DNA from 3 places in the Lactobacillus sp. ESL0233 genome. Region 3 is predicted to be linked to each of the others. Evidence: riboswitches for the same ligand, from Rfam matches in the RefSeq annotation. Region 3 holds a riboswitch; each other region holds the start of a gene.

Region 1 (4,283 bases), on a different contig from region 3:
GATAAATCAATTAAAATTGCATACTTATACGAAGACCTAATGAATACCTATGGTGATTCTGGTGATGTCAAAATTATTCGCTATTTACTAAAAAAACAAAATTATGCAACTCAAATAGATAATATTTCTTTAAACGATAGCTTTGACGCTTTTGACTATGACTTTGTTTTTTTTGGTGGTGGCCAAGATTTTGAACAAACTGTAGTTGCCAAAGACTTACCACGTCATAAAGATACTTTAACCAACTATATCAATAGTGACGGCCCAATGTTAGGTGTTTGTGGGGGCTATCAATTAGTTGGTTCTTATTACAAAACTAATTCTGGCATTACAATTAAAGGACTAGATATCTTACCCTTCCACACCGTTTTTAAGTCAGATAAGCGAATGATTGGTGATACTAGGTATCTGAGCGACTGGGGTGAAGTTAGTGCCTTTGAAAACCATTCAGGACAAACATATTTTGATGATAAAGAAAAACTGCATCCTTTAGGCAAAATGATTGAAGGTTATGGTAATAACCCCCAAGATAAAGTCGAAGGGCTACGTTATCATAACTTTATTGGTACCTATTCTCATGGACCATTATTAAAAAACCTTAATGTCGCCCAAGCAATTGTTGACATGATTTTGGCTCGGCATGAAAAACGACTTGCGGCTCAATAAAAAAACTGAACTACTAGCTAGTTCAGTTTTTTATTACCATCGCTCTTTTGCGTAAGCCATTTGCCAAAACTGCAATTCGTAGTAGCTACTGCGAATAAAAGCTGTTTGCATCATTTGACGATCAGTTGCGGTGGCTTGACTAGCCAAAATATTTATTAATTGCAAAATATGCGTCACATTGACCTCATACCAGTCACTATCATAAGTATCTATCCATGTTTGATAGAGTGCTACGGGTGAGCCAACTTTAGCTAATTTTTGCCCAATTTCTTGATACAACCAATAACAAGGAACAATTGCAGCGATTGCTGGGGCAAAGCCATCACGTTCGAGTGTCAGATACATATGATTGACATAATTATACGCCGTAGGCGCAACCGCTGTTTGTCTAATTTCCATTGGAGTAATTTTTAATTCCGTAAAAAAATCACTGCGGGCAGACCATTCGCAAGCTCTAAGATCTGCTTCACTCTGCAATAAAAATTTTTTAATTTGCGGATTACCTGCTTGTTCAGCTAATAGATGATGGAACTTACTAAATTCAACTAAATAATATCGATCCTGCAGTAAATAAAACCGAAATTTTGTTAACGGTAGTTGGCCACTTTGTAATTCTGTAATGAAAGGATGCACCAGACTTTTTTGCCATATATTTTGTGCTGCTTGATGCAATTGCTGCGTGAAACTCATTAATTTGCCTCTTTTCTACTTTATTAATTTTATTCTTATTTTATGCCTATTTTTAATTGTATTAAACTTAAAAAGTCATTATAATAGAAAGCGATAACACGAGGGGAGCCCCCATCGCGGCTGAGATGGAACTACGTTCTAGACCCTTTGAACCTGTAAGCTAATTCTTGCGTAGGAACGTGTCAATAACCGTTAAGCTTTGACACATGATAGTGTCAAAGCTTTTTATTTACGCAAGTAGGCTAGTGCAATTGTTGGAGGTTGAAATGAAGTTAAATATTCTCAATGAATTACGAGAAAAAAATCCGGTTGTTTTAAATGCTGCTAATTTTGTCACCGTTCAAGATGTTGCTAATAGTTTAAATGCTATTGGTGCTTCACCAATTATGAGTAAAGAAATTGCCGAAGCCGAAGAAATGGTTAAGATGGCTTCAAGCGTTACCCTTAATCTCGGCACCTTAACCCAGTTGCAAATTGCCCAAATGAAAAAAATAGGCGCTTTAGCTACCCAAGATAAAAAGCCTATCGTATTTGACCCTGTCGCTGTAGGAGCGGTTAATTATCGTCTGCAAACAGCGCAGGACCTCCTCCACAGATTTCCAGTTAGCATAATCCGTGGTAATGTTGGCGAAATTGCAGCTTTAGGGGGTTTTGAATGGAATGCCCGAGGGATTGATGCTGGTTCGGGTTCAGGTAATCTTGACCAAATCACCCAAAAAACGGCTCAAAAATTGGACTGTGTTGTTATTGCTAGTGGTGCAACAGACACAATCAGCAATGGCAAGAAGATTGCACATGTTTACAACGGCACCCCGCTATTTCAAGCCCATGTTGGCTCAGGTGATGTACTATCTAGTATTGTGGCAGCTTTTGCAGCAGTTGGGGCTGATCAATTTGAAGCAGCTCAAACTGCCACCTTGGTATTTGCAGCTACTGGCGAATTACTAGCTAAAGACCATCCAAAAATTGGCCCTGGCACGTTCGGTATGCATCTGATAGACTACTTGGCTAAAGTTCAAGTTGCCGATATTGAAAAAATAGCAAAATTTGACTAAAGGACGGCTTTTTATGACTGAAAAAATTAATTCTTTCCCCCAAGTATTAACAATCGCTGGAACTGATTCTGGTGGTGGTGCTGGTATTATGGCCGATCTTAAGACTTTTCAAATGCAAAAAGTTTTTGGTACAGCAGTGGTGGTAGCTGTTACCGCACAAAATACCCTTGGTGTACAAGACTCTTTTTTAATACCATTAGAACTAATTGACGCACAATTTACTTCACTTGCCGCTGATTTTAAGATCAGCGCCTGCAAAACAGGAATGCTTGGCGATGCAGCTCACGTGCATCAAGTTGCTCTTAACCTAAAAAAGTATGATTTTGGTCCCATTACAATTGATCCCGTAATGGTAGCTAAAGGCGGTGCACCCCTGCTAAGTAAAGATGCTGTTAAAACTGTCAAAGAGGAACTTTTACCACTTGCAGATTTAGTAACACCCAACTTGCCCGAAGCTGAAGTACTGACGGGAATTAAGGCAAGCAGCGAAAAACAGTATCCCGCATTAGCTCATGCCTTACAAAAGATGGGTGTGAAAAATGTTCTAATCAAAGGTGGTCATGCTGAAAATGAACTAGTACGCGACTATGCCCTCTTAGCCGATGGTACCGATTTTTGGATTAGCAGTCCACGTACTCACACCAAAAGAACTCACGGCACCGGTGACACTTTAGCTGCAACAATTACAGCTCAGCTCGCTCACGGTCAAACTTTAAGTGCTGCAATTAAACTTGGTAAACAATACGTAGCCAAAGCTATCGCAGAAACCATCCAAGTTGGCCATGGTCACGGACCACTTAATCATTGGGTAAAAATAAACTAGGAGAAATTATGCAAAAATTTGATCCCACACAGTTAACCGCATATTTTGTCTGTGGAACACAAGACCTGCCCGCAAACAAAAGTCTACCAGAATTAGTAGAAGAAGCTCTCAAAGCTGGCATCACTGCTTATCAATTCCGTGACAAGGGTCCTAAATCAACTTTGAAACAAAGTGACCACTTATCAATGGCCGAAGAACTACACCAACTTTGTCAAAAATATGATGTGCCATTTTTTATCGATGATGATGTTGCTTTAGCCAAAAAAGTTCACGCTGAAGGAATCCATGTTGGTCAAGATGATGAAGATATTACCCAGGTAATAAATGAAGTAGCCGGCCAGATGATTGTGGGCTACTCATGTTCTACTATGACAGAAATTACCAAAGGCGACCTTATTGCTGGCATTGATTATTATGGCAGTGGTCCAATTTTTACCACACAATCAAAAGACGATGCTGATCCAGAAATAGGTCTTACTGGTTTAGCTAAACTAGTCAAGCGCACTAGTAGACCAATCGTTGCAATTGGTGGCATTAAGGTTACAGATTTACCAGCAATTGCCCAAACTAATGTAGCTGGCGCAGCCGTCATTTCAATGATTTCCCAAAGTAAAGATATTAAAAAAGCGGTTGCAGCAATGCTTACCACCAATTGGCAGCGACAATAAGAACAGTTAGCTTCTTCCTCGTTATTTAAAGTCTTAGCTAACTTCAAAAAAGGCAGTACCACCTTCAGTACTGTCTTTTTTTACTTCTTTAAATATACTTCATAAGAGTAATCTTTACTTTGCTTCAAATTTTTCAATACTAGGAGGTTTTTAATACGGCTAGGTGCATTGTTACGGCTCTTTTAAACATAATTAATCGAAATTGAGACAAATCTACTTGATCCTTGCAGAATTACCGTTGGACCATTACCTTTTGCTGTACCATTAATTTCTACTTCACCCAAAATAGTAGCTAAATTGTCCTTAAGTTGCCATGACAATGGCAAGTAGATTGCAACCTCACTCATTAAAGCATTGACATTAATTATCACCGTATCGCCA
Region 2 (4,283 bases), on a different contig from region 3:
AAAATTGTCAGCACGAATCAAGTATTGGTCAGTATCATCTAAATTATGACTAATCAAATATCCTTTACCATCAATATTACAAGCTCCAATAATTCTCCATTCATCAACAGATATGGGAGTCATCTGCTTATTTTTTGTAGGTGTTTCTACTAAATTACCTTTAACATATTTCCCTGTTCCATTATCGCTGAAGTAGTAAATTCCATCTTTATTGATATCTTTATACCAAGCATACATTCTGATTGGCTTATCCAAATAGTGAAAGCCTGTTTTCTTAGCCAATGTAACCATTTCTTTATAGTCATTCATAGTGGCATATTTTTCACGATTTCCTTTTAAGTTATTTGCTTCAACTCCTGTTAAATGCTGCTCATCCTTAGTATATTCTGCGAAAACATATTGAGAGTTTGTTACACATAAGCCAGTAGCGACTAATAATGAAAGTGTAAAAAGTTTAGCAAAATATTGAATATTCCTTCTCATATTTTCTCCTTCTATTAAATATATAAAATAATTAATCACCATATTGTTATTTATGTAATACATAAACTTTTATAAGCAAACTTAAACTGCTGAAATTTATAATTCCCATATAATTAGTGATTATGGGGATTTTAGCTTATATAAATCCAATAATAACATTTGTATTTTTTAACAATCTATAGATATAAATACATCTTTTATTATAAAACGTACTTATATTTCTTTGAACACTATACAAAAAAACCTAAAAAAAGTATTATAAAATACTTTTTCTATATGCGTACAACTATATAACGATACTATTATGTTTTAACAAATTTTATTGTTGTATATAGTATTTCAATAATTACACTATTTATTTTATCCATTTTAATCATGCTATTTTAAAGTTAATTTATAAATTATTATTCTAATTATTTTCTTTGAACATCATCTCTAGGATTCAATAATATTGCCTATAAAAATGAGTTGTGAAAATTACATAATTTTCACAACTCATTATCAATTTAAAATTTAGAGTTTCATTAATTATTCTAAATAAGTACCTTGCATTTTTTCCTTAAAATCAGCTGGCAACTTCAAACCATTTACCAAGTAATTATCAAAATCCCCATAATTCTGCTTAATTGTTTTAAAATAGCATTCTAAATACGAAGGCTGTACAGTTAGTGCTACCTTTACACTTTCAAGTTGAACTGCATCTAATTTTCCTTTTAAAAGCTTTAAAATTTCGTTATTAGCTTTGCTTCTTGCTTCAATTGTCTTTAAATAATCAGTAAAAATATCATGATTACCAACACCCAAACACTTTAAAATTAACGCTGCTGCAACACCAGTACGATCTTTTCCTGCAAAGCAATGGAATGCTGTTGGTACGGGATTGGCAACTAGAGTCAGCAAAAATTGTTGATATCCCTCACGCGCAGAATTTGTTAAGGCTAGTTGCTTGTATGTAATTAGCATATTACCTGCAACATCCCCATTAGCAGAAATAATTTCATCAAGACTAGCTTGGTTAGTAGCAGCAGCTTTTAGAACATCTATCGTAATATAAGTTAATCCATTCCAAATATAATTTGGATATTCTTTTCGTTCATCAGCACCACGAAAATCTATTAATTGCTTAATTTGATATTTATTTCGGACGGCCTCCTTTTGCTCTAAAGATAAATCAAATAACTGTCCACACCGAAAAAGCATATTTTCTTTTACTTTTTTCCCATTTGCACCGACATAACCGCCTAATGAGCGCCAGTTCGTAATATCTTTTACCATAATTGTCCTTATCTATATCCAAATTATTCTTTTTATCAAAAAATTTACTCGAGCTAGAGCCAAATTTCAACCAAAACAAAAATAGCTGCTAACTGTTTTATCTGCTATCAACCTTTGGACAGGATAAGTTGCAACTACTTTACTCTAATTAACTTATTTTTGGCTTTACAGCACGTTCAAACATATTAATAATTAATTTAACTAAAATACCATCAAAAACAACAGCTGAAATCAAGTTAGTAATAAACATTGTTATTTGTAATACAAGACTAAATTTTGCCCAACCATAAAGCACATATGACAAAATAAAGCAGCCCAAGCCAGCAAAAATTGCTCCTGTTATCACACTTGCCCAAGAAAATTTCTGATAGCGTTCTTTTTTAGGGAAGAAGCCAATTTCATTTAATGCTCCCTGTAGAATACCAGATATAATAGTCGTTGCTCCCCATTGTCCCCCAATCGCCATTTCAACAACTGCCGCTAATAATTCACCAATAGTACCAGACCCAGCAGTTGGCACAAAATATATTGCTAAAGGCGCAGCCATGAGCCACAAACCTGTAAAAACTGTATCAACTACCGGTGCAAAGCCTGTTGGAATCAAGGCCATTTTAATTAAATTATAGGCCCAATTGAAGCCATAAGTGTAAATCACACCCATAATTATTCCGATTAAAGCAACTAAAATAATTGATTTAACATTCCACTTTGATGATCTTGTAAACATAAAAATACTCCTAAATAACTATTAAGTCATTAGGAGTACCTAGTAAATTACTCTATTACACTTCCCTAGCGCAGGAATTATCCCGTTCAGGTTCAGAGGGTATTTCTCAGCTATATGCACCCCTAGTGACTTCTTTTGTATTATAGCATAATCGTGTAGCCTTGGCTTACACGATTTTATTTTATTAAGTATTTAAAAATTACTAAAACTAGCAAGCTTTTCCTCAGTCATGTCACGAATAATTGCCACTGCTAAATCAACTGCAGCCTTAAAATCATGGTATGCACTAAAGCAATATGGTGAATGTTCATATCGTACAGGTATACCAATCACAATAGTAGGTGCACCATTTTCATAGTAAATAGCGGCTCCATCTTGTCCCCCACCAGTACGAACTGAGCGCGTATAAGGAATATGATTTTTATCAGCTACATCGCAGGCATACTGTTGGAATTTAGGATTAGGTAAGAATGAGGTATCCATATCACGTAGCATCGGTCCTCTTTTAAGACCAGTTTGAGATAACCAGTCAGGGGTAAAAGTATCATCAGCTGGACATGATTCTAGTACAATCGCCAAATCGGGTTTAACTTCTCTAGCTGTTACATACGCACCTCGTAACCCAACCTCTTCTTGACTTGAAAGAGCAGCAACGATATTAAAGTTTGTTTGTTCATCTTTTAATTCCTCAAGAACATCCGCCATTGCAGCTGCACCAAAGCGATCATCAAAATCTTTACCAAAAAATAAACCTGTCTTATCATTATATTCGCATTTTACATCAACAAAAATTGGACAGCCAGTGTCAATTTTGTAATCATTAATGGTTTCTTCGCGTGAGCTTGAACCAACATCAATCGACATGTCAGCAACATCTGGAACATTGTTACGCTCTGCTTCAGTCATAAAATGAGGCGGTTTAGTTGCCACTACTCCTGGAATATACTCACCATCACGATTTCTAATTTTGACACGTAAAGCTGGAATATTGTATTTAACCCAGCCACCAAGTGGAACAAATTTGATTAAACCATTAGGTCTTACAGCCTGTGTAATAAAGCCAACAGCATCTGAATGGGCATCAAGCTGGATTATTGGACGATGAGCTTTATTTTGCTTTTTAGCTGCATAAACATTCAGCATACCATCAATTTTAATATCAGCGTAATTCTTCACAGTTTCTGTAAACAATTTAACAAATTCTTCTTCAAAGCCAGAGGTTGCGTTTGCATCTGCAAAAGCTTTAAGCATTTTAATTTCTTCTTCTTTTTTCATTTTTTAGCCTTTCATTTTTTACTATTATTCTTAATTGTAGCAAAATTTATATTAAGAAAACTACAATTTAAATTAAACTTCATTTTTAAATAAAAACCTTGTATAGACAAAAAAAATTAAAACTATCTACTATTTCATCTAGAAAATGATATAATCGACTTTATTAGAAATTTAAATTGTTTAAAGTGAAAGGTAAATAAATGCCGAAAAACGACAATATTAACAGTATTATTGATCATAAGTTGTTTACCGAAGATGATATTCACAAAATGTGCGTCAAATTAGGCAAACAGTTAACCCAAGACTATGCAGGCAAGCAACCACTGGTTGTTGGTGCACTTAAAGGTGCAATTTTCTTTTTAACTGACCTTGTTCGAGAAATGGATGTTAAAGAAGAAATTGATTTTCTTGATGTATCCAGCTACGGTAATGAATTAGAATCATCTGGTAAAGTAGATCTTATTTCAGACCTACAAACCGATGTTAAAGATCGTGACGTTCTGATTGTTGAAGATATTGTTGA
Region 3 (4,283 bases):
GGCAGATGATTTACTTAGCTTCGGCAAATTAACTTTACCGCATCAATTGATGCGGGTGGTGCTAATCGAACAAATTTATCGCGGTTTTATGATTAATAATGGTAGTCCTTACCATAAATAAGAAGATAATAAAAAACAATCAACTATGAAGTGCCCCCAAATTGGGGGGTTATTTTTATGGCTAAATTATCTAAATAAGATAAAATTACAAGCTATCGGCTTGGCATGAATATTAAATTGTTCTTCCTGAATTAAGTTGGCGTTATCAGGTTAGATCTAATATTGATTACTTGCTGGCGTTTCTTGCACGTCACGGCCTAACTATTTTGGCTTAACTTTACACTATTTATAGTAATGACTTTAACCCTCAAGTGGGTAATGTTTTACGGCTTTGAAAAGCAAGTTAAAAATCTTAATGAACTAGAAGATGCAATCAGAGACTACATTGAGTATTACAACCAGAAAAGAATTAAAAGCAAACTAAAAGGACCAACTCCGATTAAATACCGGTAATTAGTCCTCAGTTAATAATTAATAAAGCGAACTAATTTTGGGTTCGCATCATCTATATGGCTATTTTTTATTTAATTTAAAGTAAGTAGTGCAAGGTTAACAAATAATAGAATAATACCGCTATATATCCAATCACTTATTTTTATTGGAATTGCCACGATCGTTGTCCGTGGCGCATCTTCAACATAGCCATGTGACTCCATTGCTTGGGCTAAATTTTCGGCTGAATTGAGGGCAATTAAGATTGCTTTGAAGTAGAGTGTAGGTGACCAAAAACTTAAATAAACTCCCCGCATCATTGCAGCGGTTTGGACTTTTTTAATTGCTTGTTTCATTTGGGGAACAAGATTAAGTGCTGCTAAAATGCCATATGCGAATTTACTTGGTAGATGAAAATTTTGTTCAAAGCAACGAGCAAATTCTGTGGTCGTAGTTCCAATAAAAACGCAGTAGATGGTCAGAGTGTAGACATAAATTCTACTAGCTAAACAAAGAGCGTTCTGTAAATTGGGTTCAGGTGTAAACCAGTACAAAGTAGCAAAGATGGTCGTTGCTGCTACTAATGGTAAAAGTAATGTTAAAAGTAAATTTTTGATTTTGACATGATTAAAAAGTAAATAAACTACTGCTATTCCAATAATGATTAAATTTGTAGGTAAGCTGGTTGTCAATGATATCTCTAAAGAAACTATTACTGCTAAAAAGAATTTAAAACTAGGATTCAATGCGAACACCTCATTTCGTTACATAGGTTAATTGTTGGTTTTTAAAAACAAGATGATAATCACACCACTCCGCAATGTTAGTAAGGTCGTGGGTAATAATTACTAGTGTTTGCCCTTGTCGAGCTTGGTTCTCCTTTAATAAATTTATGATTTGTTTAGCAGAATGATTATCTAAGCCACTTAGTGGTTCATCAAGTAAGAGCACAGCTTGACTAGCAATGATCATCAATAAAATTTGTAATTTCTTTTGTTGGCCACCAGAAAGGGAATAGACAACTTGATCTAAGGTTTGATCTAATTCCAAGGCAATTAAAGCTTTATTAATTTCTGGGTCAGTAAAGAAATGGTTATTAGGACTTTTTTTACTCAAGTTAAGCTCATCTGCAACTGAAATATTAATAAATTGGTCACTAGCTTTTTGGAAAACTTGCCCAACTTGCCGCAAATATTTACGCGTGGATAATTGGCTAATTTCATGGTCATAATAAGTCAAGCTGCCATCGTAGGATAACATTTTACTAAGGGCATTAAAAAGTGAAGTTTTACCAATGCCATTAGCTCCCGTAATGAGGGTGGTTTTACCAGCCATAATTTGTAAGTGCTTTTGGTTTAAAAGTAATCGATTTTCACTAATTTTTGTATTAGTTAAAGTAAAACAGGGCTGCTCACTTTGAGGGAGAGCAAAATGATAATTTTTTTTATCTTTATTTTTTTGCAATAAGTTATCTTTGGCTGCTGCACTTAGCTTAGTGATTACTTTTTTTTGAAATTGAAATATATTGTCACAAATATTTTGATAATTGCTTAAAAGATGATCACTAATGAGAATAGTTTTCCCTTGTTTTTTTAAAGCTGCTAATTTGTTAATTAAAAAGCGTCGAGCATCTGGATCACAATTGGCAAATGGCTCATCAAGTAAATAAAGATCTACATCCATTGCTACTAGAACAGCTAGTGCGACTCGTTGCTGTTCACCACCAGACATTGTATTAATTTTTTGATCAAGTAGGTGGTCAATCTGGGCAAATTTAACGGCCAATTTAAGACGTTGGGCATATTGTTCACGGTCAACTTGGAGGTTTTCTAAAGCGAAGATAATTTCTTCTCGCGGAGTAGACATTGTAAATTGTTCACTAGCATTTTGGAACAGCATCGCAGCTCGTAAGCCATTTAAATCAACTTCCCCAGTGAGTTGACCAGCATATTTGGGATAAAGTGCTACAAGTATTTTTAGTAGGGTAGATTTGCCGCAGCCTGAAGGTCCTACTAATAATGAAAATTCTTTTGTAGGTATGGTTAAACTAAGGTTATCTAAAATTTTATTCTGCAGGTCATATGTAAAAGTTAAATTTTTAATAGTAATCAATTTTATTTCCTAAGTATAAAAAAAGTCATCATGGTTTCATACCAGATGACGTAAAATTCAAGTGATTTTCCCTTCGTTGGCATTATCCATGCAGGTTCAGTGGGTATGTTCTCAGCCTTATCGGCACCCCAATATCAGTGTCATTATACCTAAAAGATGGTTTGCTGTCTATCTTGATCATGATATTAAAGTAAACTTTTTTGCTTTAAAAATTTATAAGTAACAAATCTTTTGATATATAATTAAAGTATAATATAAAATCATTGAGAAGGTGAAGGTATGACAGCAGCTAGGCTGGAACAATATTTAGCGAGTGTTTTACAAGCAACAAGTACTGATACAAATGAGGTATGTCTCAAACCAGTTAATAGCACTTTTGATCTATTTACGATTTATCTTGAAAATCATAATACTGGTCTACATCGCTATCAAACTGCTCGTCAAACTATTATTTTTATGGTGGCAGGAACAATAAACATAAAAATCAATGGAAAAAATATTCGTTTAGCAACAGGAAATAGCGTTTTTTTAGAACCAAAATGTGAATATGATGTTCCTCGGCAAACTAAAGAAGATATAATCGTTAAATTTGAATTTACTAATCATTTAAATTTTCTCAATGCTATAGCTAAATTTAATGATGACGAGCAGACAATAGTTAGCCAAATAAAGTTATCTCTTAAGACGGAGCGGTTGTTATATTTAAAAAATTCAAAATTAGCCAAACCCACCCAACTGATGAGAAGAATCGTTGATGAATATTTAAACCAAAATTTGTTTACTAGTGAAATGATTAGTGCAGAATTAATGATGGCATTTTTAACAACGATTAGAAATCAAAAGCTATCAGCTCTACCACTGGTTAACTATGAATTTGCTGAGACAGCTCTAGATCAATATATTGATGAAAACTTTGCTCATATTACTTTGGAACAAACTGCAAAGCATTTTGGTTTAAATCCTAATTATTTTTCAACTTTAGTTAAGCAAAAGACTGGAAAAAGTTTTGTTGAGCATGTTGATGAAAGACGCATGCAGGAAGCACGTACTTTACTAGCACGCCCCGATATTTCGGTTAGAGATATTATTGCTCAAGTAGGATATAGTGGTAAATCTTTTTTTTATAAAAAATTTAACGAGTATTATCATGAAACGCCAGTTCAAATGCGGACGGAATTATTTAGACAGGCGAATATCAACTTAAAATAGCGGGATGTTAATTTTATTATATAACTATTGTTATGATATATATATATAAACTTCTGCTTGCTGGATACATATGCTACAATCGCTTTCAAAGTTATATTTATAGCATAATTGTTTGTTAATGACTTTAAATTTAAATCACATAGGTGTAGCCGAAAGGACACAAGATATGAGCAAAAGAAAAGGCATTTTTAAAGATGGTAAAAAAATAATATTGGGAGCTGTTACCTTTATAATGCTAAGTTTTTTAACTGCTAATACTAAAGTTGCAGCAGCTTCCTTGCCATCTAGCCCCAAACAGGCTGTAGCTGTATACGATGGTGTTACTGCTACTAATTCAGTTAAGGTAAAATATCAAGACGATAAGGGTAATCCAATTGAATCGTTCAAGGATGAGGTAATTTCAACATCTAAAATTAAAGTACCCCAAATTCCAGGTTATACATTTAAGTCAGCTCAATATGCTGATAAGC

The links. A riboswitch is a leader RNA that binds a small molecule or an ion and turns the genes downstream of it on or off. The one in region 3 is predicted to bind thiamine pyrophosphate.
Region 1: it holds a riboswitch for thiamine pyrophosphate, as region 3 does, so the genes downstream of both, thiM (hydroxyethylthiazole kinase) here and F5ESL0233_RS00445 (ATP-binding cassette domain-containing protein) in region 3, are expected to answer to the same signal.
Region 2: it holds a riboswitch for thiamine pyrophosphate, as region 3 does, so the genes downstream of both, F5ESL0233_RS01750 (ECF transporter S component) here and F5ESL0233_RS00445 (ATP-binding cassette domain-containing protein) in region 3, are expected to answer to the same signal.

Annotation. Positions count from the first base shown of each region.
Region 1 is NZ_REHH01000009.1:257,560-261,842, forward strand. Features, by position in the region: gene F5ESL0233_RS07510 (type 1 glutamine amidotransferase) at 1-666, shown strand, start outside; gene tenA (thiaminase II) at 700-1,356, opposite strand; TPP riboswitch at 1,448-1,551, shown strand; gene thiM (hydroxyethylthiazole kinase) at 1,623-2,411, shown strand; gene thiD (bifunctional hydroxymethylpyrimidine kinase/phosphomethylpyrimidine kinase) at 2,425-3,234, shown strand; gene thiE (thiamine phosphate synthase) at 3,240-3,902, shown strand; gene F5ESL0233_RS07535 (hypothetical protein) at 4,085-4,283, opposite strand, start outside.
Region 2 is NZ_REHH01000006.1:17,995-22,277, reverse strand. Features, by position in the region: gene F5ESL0233_RS01760 (hypothetical protein) at 1-483, opposite strand, end outside; gene F5ESL0233_RS01755 (tyrosine-protein phosphatase) at 1,012-1,758, opposite strand; gene F5ESL0233_RS01750 (ECF transporter S component) at 1,907-2,485, opposite strand; TPP riboswitch at 2,531-2,619, opposite strand; gene F5ESL0233_RS01745 (M42 family metallopeptidase) at 2,678-3,760, opposite strand; gene hpt (hypoxanthine phosphoribosyltransferase) at 3,961-4,283, shown strand, end outside.
Region 3 is NZ_REHH01000003.1:20,779-25,061, forward strand. Features, by position in the region: gene rlmH (23S rRNA (pseudouridine(1915)-N(3))-methyltransferase RlmH) at 1-121, shown strand, start outside; gene F5ESL0233_RS00435 (IS3 family transposase) at 379-513, shown strand; gene F5ESL0233_RS00440 (energy-coupling factor transporter transmembrane protein EcfT) at 585-1,238, opposite strand; gene F5ESL0233_RS00445 (ATP-binding cassette domain-containing protein) at 1,249-2,604, opposite strand; TPP riboswitch at 2,656-2,745, opposite strand; gene F5ESL0233_RS00450 (helix-turn-helix transcriptional regulator) at 2,884-3,813, shown strand; gene F5ESL0233_RS00455 (MucBP domain-containing protein) at 3,980-4,283, shown strand, end outside.